2 regions of the Streptomyces sp. NPDC002623 genome follow, and region 1 is predicted to be linked to the other one. Evidence: riboswitches for the same ligand, from Rfam matches in the RefSeq annotation. Region 1 holds a riboswitch; the other holds the start of a gene.
What was found. A riboswitch is a leader RNA that binds a small molecule or an ion and turns the genes downstream of it on or off. The one in region 1 is predicted to bind cyclic di-AMP.

Region 1 (4,350 bases):
CCACCTGGGCCGGCCGGCGGCGCGGGAGGTGGCCCGGTACGAGGCGTACGCGACGTCCCTCGCGTTCCTGCGGCATCGCGGCCGGCGGGGGCGGGCGAACGCCGACTTCGTCGTCCGGGAACGGGAGCTGCTGAACGAGCTGTGGCGCCGCAAGGACGTCGCCCGGCCCGCGCTGGACCACGCGGCCCGGATGACGGCCCCTCCGGTACCCGTACCGATGGCTGCGCCGCCCTGGCCGATGTACGGGGCCTACGGGTCGCACGGGTCGTCGTACGGGTCGTCGTACGGGTCGTACGGGTCGTCGTACGGGCACCCCCAGGCGTACGGGCACCCCCAGGCGTACGGGTACCCCCAGGGGCACAGCTCCGGGTACCCGGCAGGGCAGGCCTACGGGTATCCCGGAGGGCCGTACCCCGCCCCCAACCCCTACCGATAGCAGGAGGTCAGGCCGAGGCCCGGGTCAGGCTCGTGATCTCCGTGTCCGTCAGTTCCAGCTCCGCCACCCCCAGCAGCGCCGGCAGCTGCTCGACCGTCCGCGCGGACGCGATCGGCGCGGCCACGGTCGGCTGTGCGGCGAGCCACGCCAGGGCGACCGTGGCGACCTGGGCGTCGTGGGCCTGTGCGATCTCGTCCAGGGCGACGAGGACCCGTCGGCCCCGCTCCGTGTCGAGGTGCTGGGCGGCGCGGGGGGCGCGGGCGCTGTCCACCGTCGTACCGGGCCGGTACTTGCCGGTGAGGAAGCCGGACGCCAGCGCGAAGTACGGGACGGCGGCGAGGCCGAAGCGGGCGGCGAGGTCCTGGAGACCGCCCTCGTAGGTGTCGCGCGAGACCAGGTTGTAGTGGGGCTGGAGGGCGACGTACCGGGCCAGGCCCTCGCGGTCGGAGAACTCCACGGACTCCTGGAGGCGCTCGGGCGAGATGTTGGAGGCGGCGATGTGCCGCACCTTCCCCGCCTTCACCAGCTCGTCCAGCGCGCCGACGATCTCCTCGACGGGCACCTCGGTCTTGTCGAAGTGCGTGAAGTAGAGGTCGATGTGGTCGGTGCCCAGCCGGCGCAGGGAGGCGTCGGCGGCGGCCTTGATGTTGGCGGCGGACAGGCCCGGGAACTCGGGGTGCTGGCTGACCTTGGTGGCGATCACGATGTCATCGCGGTTGCCGCGGGCCTTGACCCAGCGGCCGATGATCGTCTCGGACTCGCCCCCGCTGTTGCCCTCGATCCACGCCGAGTAGGAGTCGGCGGTGTCGAGGAAGTTGCCGCCCGCGGCGGCGTAGGCGTCGAGCACGGCGAAGGCGGCGGGTTCGTCGACGGTCCAGCCGAAGACGTTGCCGCCGAGGGCGAGCGGGAAGACCTCGAGGTCGGAGGAGCCGAGTTTGCGAAGAGAAGTCATGCTTCGTCAACGGGCGCCGACCGCGTGCCGATTCCACGCTCAACGCGAAGAACACGTGAACGCCCTGCCGCCCTGACGTCGGGGGTGGCCGTCAGGGCTGCAGGGCGTCGAGCAGAAGAAGCAAACAGAAATCGATCAGGGTTCCCGGAGGGAGACCTCAGGGGTTGAGGCCCTTGCTGCGCAGCCAGGCCCCCGGGTCGATGCCGTCGGAGCTGCCGCCGGGGTGGACCTCGAGGTGGAGGTGGGCCCCGGTGACGTTGCCGGTGGCGCCCACGCGGCCGATCACATCGCCGGTGCCGACCTTCTGGCCGACACTGACGCTGATCGACGACTGGTGGGCGAACCAGACCTCGGTGCCGTCGTCCAGCGTGAGGATGGTGCGGTAGCCGTAGGAACCGGCCCAGCCCGCCTCGGTGATGGTGCCGCTGTGGACGGCCTTGATGAGCGTGCCGGTCGGCGCGGCGAAGTCGAGACCCGTGTGGTAGCCGGAGGACCAGAGGGAACCGGCCTGGCCGAAGGTCGAGGTGATGGTGTACGAGGAGGTCGGCAGCGTGTACTGCGTGGCCAGCTCGGCCAGGCGCGCGGTCTCGGCCTTCGCGGCGGCCTCGTCGGCGGCCTTCTTCTTCGCGGCGGCGGCCTTGGCCTCCGCCTCCTTCTCGGCCTTGGCGACGGCGTCGGCCTGGGCCTTGGCCGCGGCGGCCACGGCGGCTGCCTGGGCCTTGGTCTCGAGCTGGGTCTGCTGCGACTCGGCCTGCGCCATGATCCGGCTGCGCAGGGCCTCGCCGGCGTCGGTGGCGCTCTCGCCGGTCTCCTCGGCGGCCTCGGAGCCGAAGCCGGCGAGGGCGGGCGCGGCGTCCGCGGCGGGCTCGTCGTCGGAGATGAGGGAGCCCACGTTGGGCAGGTCCGGCATGGAGATGGAGACCGGGGCCTTGCCGGTGTTGGCGCTGGCCATGCCGCCCGCGCTGACGGCGGCTATGACGCCGACGCCGAGGACGGTGGAGCTGCGGGCGAACCCGCCGCCGCGCTGCTTGGCGACGCGGTGCTTGCCGCGTACCGGGCGAATGGAATCCGCGGTGGGGTTCCACTCCTCCCAGGGGCCCTCGTCGGTGCGGACGCTGCCATAGGCCAAGGTCTCTGCGGACCGCTGGCTCGGCACGAACGGGGCTTCTGGGACAGGCCGGTTGGACGCCACGCGGGCGTACTCCTTTCCTTCCGTCGCCTACCGGGTTAGCTGACGGGTTCGGAGCGGGAAGGTCTCCTACGCGCGTAAACCGGTCGTGGACTCTGCGAGTTCACGACGGCTTCCGCGAGATTCACCCCAAGGTGGTGGTTCCCCGGTTCCCTTGCGGGATTCGGCAGTGCGCACGGAGCCGACTCTTGTGCCGGCTGGGACGACCGCGCTGCGTTATCGAACGTTAATAGACCCGGGGTCAGGTTTCCAAGCTCTTCCGCTTGATCAACAACATTTCTGGCCTGGACTTTCGACCCATGACCGATGAAAAACGGGCGAGTTGGCCAGACTCAGCGATCACACAGGCATTGACAGGATGTCAGCCGTTACGCGGAGGGGGATCACTCGCTCACCTGCAGTGACGGCAGACGGCACACAGAGAAGAACGGGGAAAACACCGAGGGCCGGAATCCATGTTCTGGATTCCGGCCCTCGGCCTTGAGTAGCGGGGACAGGATTTGAACCTGCGACCTCTGGGTTATGAGCCCAGCGAGCTACCGAGCTGCTCCACCCCGCGCCGTTGAACACAACTGTACGCCATCTGCGGGGCCGCAAACACCACGGTCGAGCAGGGGGTCACAGGAGGTGGCGATTCGGGGCCTTCGCCCGCTCCTCGTACTCCGGGAGGCCGAGGACGTCGACGCCCTCGGCCGTCAGCAGTCCGGTCCCGTCCGCCTCCGTCACGAAGGTGTCCGGCTCACGCCAGGCCGTGACCACCCGGCGCACCCCCGCGTCGAGGATGAGGCGGGCACAGGGCGCCGGGCGCGAGGACCGGCGGGCGCACGGTTCGAGGCTGCTGTAGACGGTGGCCGTGGGCAGCCGGGGATCGGCGGGGTCGAGCTTGGCGAGGGCCGCCTCCTCGGCGTGCACGACCGGGTCGCCGGCCTCACGGGAGTGGCCGCGCGCGAGTTCCGTGCCGTCGGCGGCGACGATCACCGCGCCGACGCTGAACGCGGTCCGCGACGGCGGGCACCGCTCCGCGAGCTCGCAGGCGAGGGCCAGCCAGTGCCGGTCGGCGGCGGCGGGCAGCGGTCCGGCGCCGGGGGCGGTGGGCTCGTAGCGGTGCAGGACGACGTCCTCGATGCGCCGGGTCTCCAGCAGGCGCAGGCGGCCGCCCTGGTAGCCGCCCGGCCCGAAGAGGCGGGGAGCGCCCGGGTCGCCCACGAAGAGCGGGGCGAGGACGAGCTGGAGTTCGTCGGCGAGGCCCTGCTGGAGCAGCTGGGTGTGGACGGTTCCGCCGCCCTCGACCATGAGCCGCCGCACGCCCCGCACATCGTTCAGGTGTTCGAGCAGGTGGCGCCAGTCCAGTTCGGGGCCGAGCGCCACGACGTCCGCGGCGAGGCCGAGCGCGCGGGCCCGCTCGGCGCCCTTCTCCGTCGTGTACACGACCTTCTCGCCGCCCGTGTGCCAGAAGTTCGCGGCCGGGTCGAGGTCGCCGGAGCCGCTGACGGTGACCTTGAGGGGGTACTCGGGCAGTCCGGCGGCGACCCGGGCGGCGCGGCGCTCGGGGGAGTTCACGAGGAGCCGCGGATTGTCGGCGCGGATCGTGCCGGCCCCGATGAGGATGGCGTCCACGGAGGCCCGTACGTCGTCGACGCGGTCGAAGTCGGCGGGGCCGGAGAGGAGCAGGCGCTCGGGCGTGGTGTCGTCCAGGTAGCCGTCGAGGGAGACGGCGGCGGACAGCAGGACGTACGGGTACGGCATCGACGCACTCCCCGGGATGGGTCCGAC
Region 2 (4,350 bases), on a different contig from region 1:
CGCAGCACCACGTCGGCCTCCCAGTGGGCGGGGTACTCGTGCCGGTCCGACGCGCTCTGCATGGGGCCCAGAGTACGGCTCGCGTACGACAACGGCGCGAGGCAGTCTGTGGAGGACGCACGTCGGATCGAGGCCGCGATCCGACGACCACGTCGGGACGGGACGCATGGACCGCCCCTCCCGGGCTTCACGTGTGGAACACTGGTCTAGACAACCTGAGACACTGAAGGGCAGCATCACATGGCTGAGCGCCGCGTCAACGTCGGCTGGGCCGAGGGCCTTCACGCCCGCCCCGCTTCCATCTTCGTCCGGGCCGCCACGGCCGCAGGTATCCCCGTGACGATCGCCAAGGCCGACGGCAACCCCGTCAACGCGGCCTCCATGCTGGCCGTTCTCGGCCTGGGCGCCAAGGGCGGCGAGGAGATCGTCCTCGCGTCCGAGGCCGAGGGCGCGGACACTGCCCTCGACCGGCTCGCGAAGCTGGTCGCCGAGGGTCTCGAGGAACTCCCCGAGACCGTCTGAAAACCCTGACGGCGCGCTGCCTTAAAGTCGTCGTCCCGCAACACCGAAGGGCTCGTCCGAATTGTCGGGCGAGCCCTTTGAATTTCCCGCTCATGGGCAGCAGAAATAGTGCCCCGCGAATTAACTCCTCTTTGTATACGGCCCCCGTGTTAATGCCGCAGACCCGTCATGTTTACGGGAGGTTGCGAAGTCCTCACACGGTCGACGCGCTCCACGCCGCCGGAAAAGCGCAGCCGGTGCACGGCCGTCGCGCGCTCGGTGTGCAGCGCCGTGACCGCACGCGCGCGCTCCCCGTCGCCGCGCGCCACCGCGTCCACGATCGCGCCGTGCTCCCCCCAGGACTCCACCGGGTCCGCCGGGGCGTCCACGATGTACATCCAGGCGATCTTGTGGCGCAGCTGGGTGAGCATCGAGGTCAGGGCCTGGCTTCCGGAGGCCTGGGCGAGCGTCTCGTGGAACCAGCCGCCCAGGGAGCGCAGATCCTCGCTGTTGCCCCTCCTGGCCCGCTCCTGGCCCAGCCGGACGAGACCGCGCAGCACCTTCAGATGGGCCTCGGTGCGCCGCTGGGCGGCCCGGGAGGCGCCGAGCGGCTCCAGCAGCATGCGCATCTCCAGCAGGTCCGCAGCCTCCTGCTCGGTCGGCTCGGCGACGCACGCGCCCGCGTGCCGCCGTGTGACCACGAAGCCCTCCGCCTCCAGCGTGCGCAGCGCCTCCCGGACGGGCACACGGGAAACGCCGTAGCGGCGGGCGAGGAGTTCCTCCGTGAGGCGGCTGCCGCGCTCGTAGACACCCGCGACGATGTCGTCCCGGATGGCCGTGCACACCGAGTGCGCCGGAATACGCATGACGGACCTCCGCCTTAATCCCCGTGAAACGTCGACGATTGACGTGTGTTCCGTGACTCTATTGCAATCAGCGGGAATTTCCGATGGCGGACTGGAATCCGTGGATATTTTTTGGACAACAGGATCTCGAAAACGACGAAAGCCCCGGCCGGGAGGGCCGGGGCCGAACGATCTGTCGCCGTGCGTCGTCAGACGTTCACGCCGTGCGCGCGGAGGTAGGCGACCGGGTCGATGTCCGAGCCGTACTCGGCGGTGGTGCGGGCCTCGAAGTGCAGATGCGCGCCGGTGACGTTGCCGGTCGCGCCGGACAGCGCGATCCGCTGGCCCGGGGTGACCTGCTGCCCCACCGACACCTCGATGGACGACAGGTGACCGTACTGGGTGTACGTGCCGTCGTTCATCTTGATCACGACCTGGTAGCCGTACGACCCGCCCCAGCCGGCCTCGACGACGGTGCCCAGGCCGACCGCGTGCACGGTGGTGCCGCTGGCCGCGTGGAAGTCGACGCCGGTGTGGCTGCCGGAGGACCACAGGGAGCTGCTGGCCTGGTAGCCGGTGGACACGTAGGAGCCGGTGATCGGCAGCACGAAGGCGTTGAGGCGCTTGCGCTCGGCCTCGCGGGCGGCACGCACGCGTGCCTCGCGCTCCTCCACGGCCTTCTTGGCGGCGGCCTCGCGGGCGGCCTGCTCGAAGGCCGCCTGCTTCTGCACGGCGACCTGGTCGTCGAGCTGCTCGGCGACGGACTCGCCGACCGTGACGACGGGGATCAGCCCGGTCTGCTCGGGCGTGGGCTCTGCGGCGAGGGCCGGAGTGGAGGCGACGGTGGCCATGACACCGGTGGTGGTGAGCGCCGCGACGCCCGCCGCGCGAACGGTGGTCCGCTGCATCCGGCTGGGCCGACGGTGCTTCCCGGTGGCGCAGGTGATCGCCATGAAGACAGGGGTATCCTTTCCTTCCCTCTCGCCTACCGGGTTAGCTGACGGGTTCGGAGCAGGAAGGTCTCCTACGGGCCCCCTCGCAACTCGCGCGGGCGTCCGATTCACCCCAGGGACTTCACAAGTGGGTCCCCGGCTCCCCTGGCTCGCGCCGTACGGGGACTCGGCGATGACTGTCCGGTGCCGCGGCTGCGGCGCACTGCCTGACGAACAGCCCGCACGAAGCTAAGCGGGGCAGGTTTCAATCCTCAAACGAATCCCGGTTTTTGTAGCGCATCCCACAGGGCAGACAGGCAACCTCCGCCCCAATTCGGACATTTAGCGGCCCTGGTGACGCTTCCGTCGACCAGGGCCCCTACACGCGCGTGCCGTTGCCGGGTCCGCGCCGTGACCGCGCCGCGGACTACTCCGCGGACACGACCTTCACCTCGCCGATGCCGAGGGCCTCGACCGGCGCCTTGATCTGGGCCGCGTCGCCCACGAGGACGGTCACCAACCGGTCCACCGGGAAAGCGTTCACGGCCGCCGCGGTGGCCTCCACCGTGCCGGTCGCGGCGAGCTGCTGGTACAGCGTCGCCTGGAAGTCGTCGGGCAGGTGCTGCTCGACCTGGTCGGCCAGCGTGCCCGCGACGGCCGCCGCGGTCTCGAACTTCAGCGGCGCCACCCCGACCAGGTTCTGCACGGCGACGTCACGCTCGGCGTCGGTCAGCCCCTCGGCCGCGAGGGTGCGCAGCACCTTCCAGAGGTCCTCGAGGGCGGGACCGGTGTTCGGGGTGTCCACGGAGCCGCTGATGGCGAGCATCGCGGCGCCCGAGCCGTCCGGGGCGGACCGCAGGACCTGCCCGAAGGCGCGGACGCCGTAGGTGTAGCCCTTCTCCTCGCGCAGGACGCGGTCCAGGCGGGAGGTGAGGGTGCCGCCGAGGCAGTACGTGCCGAGCACCTGCGCGGGCCACACGCGGTCGTGCCGGTCGGCGCCGATACGGCCGAGCAGCAACTGCGTCTGGACGGCGCCGGGGCGGTCCACGATGACGACCCGGCCGGTGTCGTCGGCGGTCACCGGCGGCACCGGCCGCGGCTGGGCCGAGGAGCCCGTCCAGGCGCCCAGGGTGTCGCTCAGCAACGCGTCCAGGTCGACGCCGGTGAGGTCGCCGACGACCACGGCGGTGGCCGTGGCGGGGCGCACGTGCTTCTCGTAGAAGGCGCGCACCGCAGCGGAGTCGATCTTCTCGACCGTCTCCGCCGTGCCCTGGCGCGGGCGGGACATGCGCGCGGTGGCCGGGAACAGCTCCTTGGAGAGCTCCTTGGCGGCACGCCGGGAGGGGTTGGCCAGCTCGTGCGGGATCTCGTCCAGCCGGTTGCGAACGAGGCGCTCGACCTCGCTGTCGGCGAACGCGGGTGCCCGCAGGGCGTCGGCGAGGAGGCCGAGGCCCTTGGGCAGGCGCGAGGCCGGCACCTCGAGGCTGAGCCGGACGCCGGGGTGATCGGCGTGCGCGTCCAGGGTGGCGCCGCAGCGCTCCAGCTCGGCGGCGAACTCCTCGGCGGAGTGCTTGTCGGTGCCCTCGGAGAACGCGCGCGCCATGATCGTGGCGACGCCGTCGAGGTCGGCCGGTTCGGCGTCCAGCGGCGCGTCGAGGAGGATCTCGACGGCGACGACCTGCTGGCCGGGGCGGTGGCAGTGCAGGACCGTCAGACCGTTGGCGAGCGCGGCGCGCTCGGGCGCCGGGAACGCCCACGGCTTGGCCTCGCCGGCCCGGGGCTGGGGGTGGAAGTCCATCGTGGCGAGCTCGGTCACCGGGCCGCCTCCTCGTTCTCGTCCTGGTCGGCGGGGGCTTCGGCGGCGGTCGGCTCATAGACGAGCACCGCGCGGTTGTCGGGGCGCAGACGGGCCTTGGCGACCTCCTGCACCTCCTCGGGCGTCACGTCCAGCACCCGCTGGACGGCGGTCAGCGCGAGCTGCGGGTCGCCGAACAGGACGGCGAACCGGCACAGTTCGTCCGCGCGGCCGGCGACCGTGCCGAGCCGGTCGAGCCACTCGCGCTCCAACTGGG

Region 2: linked by a shared signal. The riboswitch ahead of ACWD4O_RS00495 (M23 family metallopeptidase) and the one ahead of ACWD4O_RS10425 (M23 family metallopeptidase) in region 1 are both predicted to bind cyclic di-AMP.

The regions. Positions count from the first base shown of each region.
Region 1 covers NZ_JBSFWB010000004.1:488,856-493,205, reverse strand. The annotation lists gene ACWD4O_RS10435 (PrsW family intramembrane metalloprotease) at 1-436, shown strand, start outside; gene ACWD4O_RS10430 (aldo/keto reductase) at 444-1,388, opposite strand; gene ACWD4O_RS10425 (M23 family metallopeptidase) at 1,546-2,580, opposite strand; cyclic di-AMP (ydaO/yuaA leader) riboswitch at 2,590-2,756, opposite strand; tRNA gene ACWD4O_RS10420 (tRNA-Met) at 3,063-3,136, opposite strand; gene ACWD4O_RS10415 (dihydrofolate reductase family protein) at 3,196-4,323, opposite strand.
Region 2 covers NZ_JBSFWB010000001.1:124,284-128,633, reverse strand. The annotation lists gene ACWD4O_RS00510 (bifunctional acetate--CoA ligase family protein/GNAT family N-acetyltransferase) at 1-62, opposite strand, end outside; gene ACWD4O_RS00505 (HPr family phosphocarrier protein) at 241-522, shown strand; gene ACWD4O_RS00500 (GntR family transcriptional regulator) at 672-1,367, opposite strand; gene ACWD4O_RS00495 (M23 family metallopeptidase) at 1,556-2,299, opposite strand; cyclic di-AMP (ydaO/yuaA leader) riboswitch at 2,314-2,481, opposite strand; gene ACWD4O_RS00490 (M16 family metallopeptidase) at 2,706-4,094, opposite strand; gene ACWD4O_RS00485 (M16 family metallopeptidase) at 4,091-4,350, opposite strand, start outside.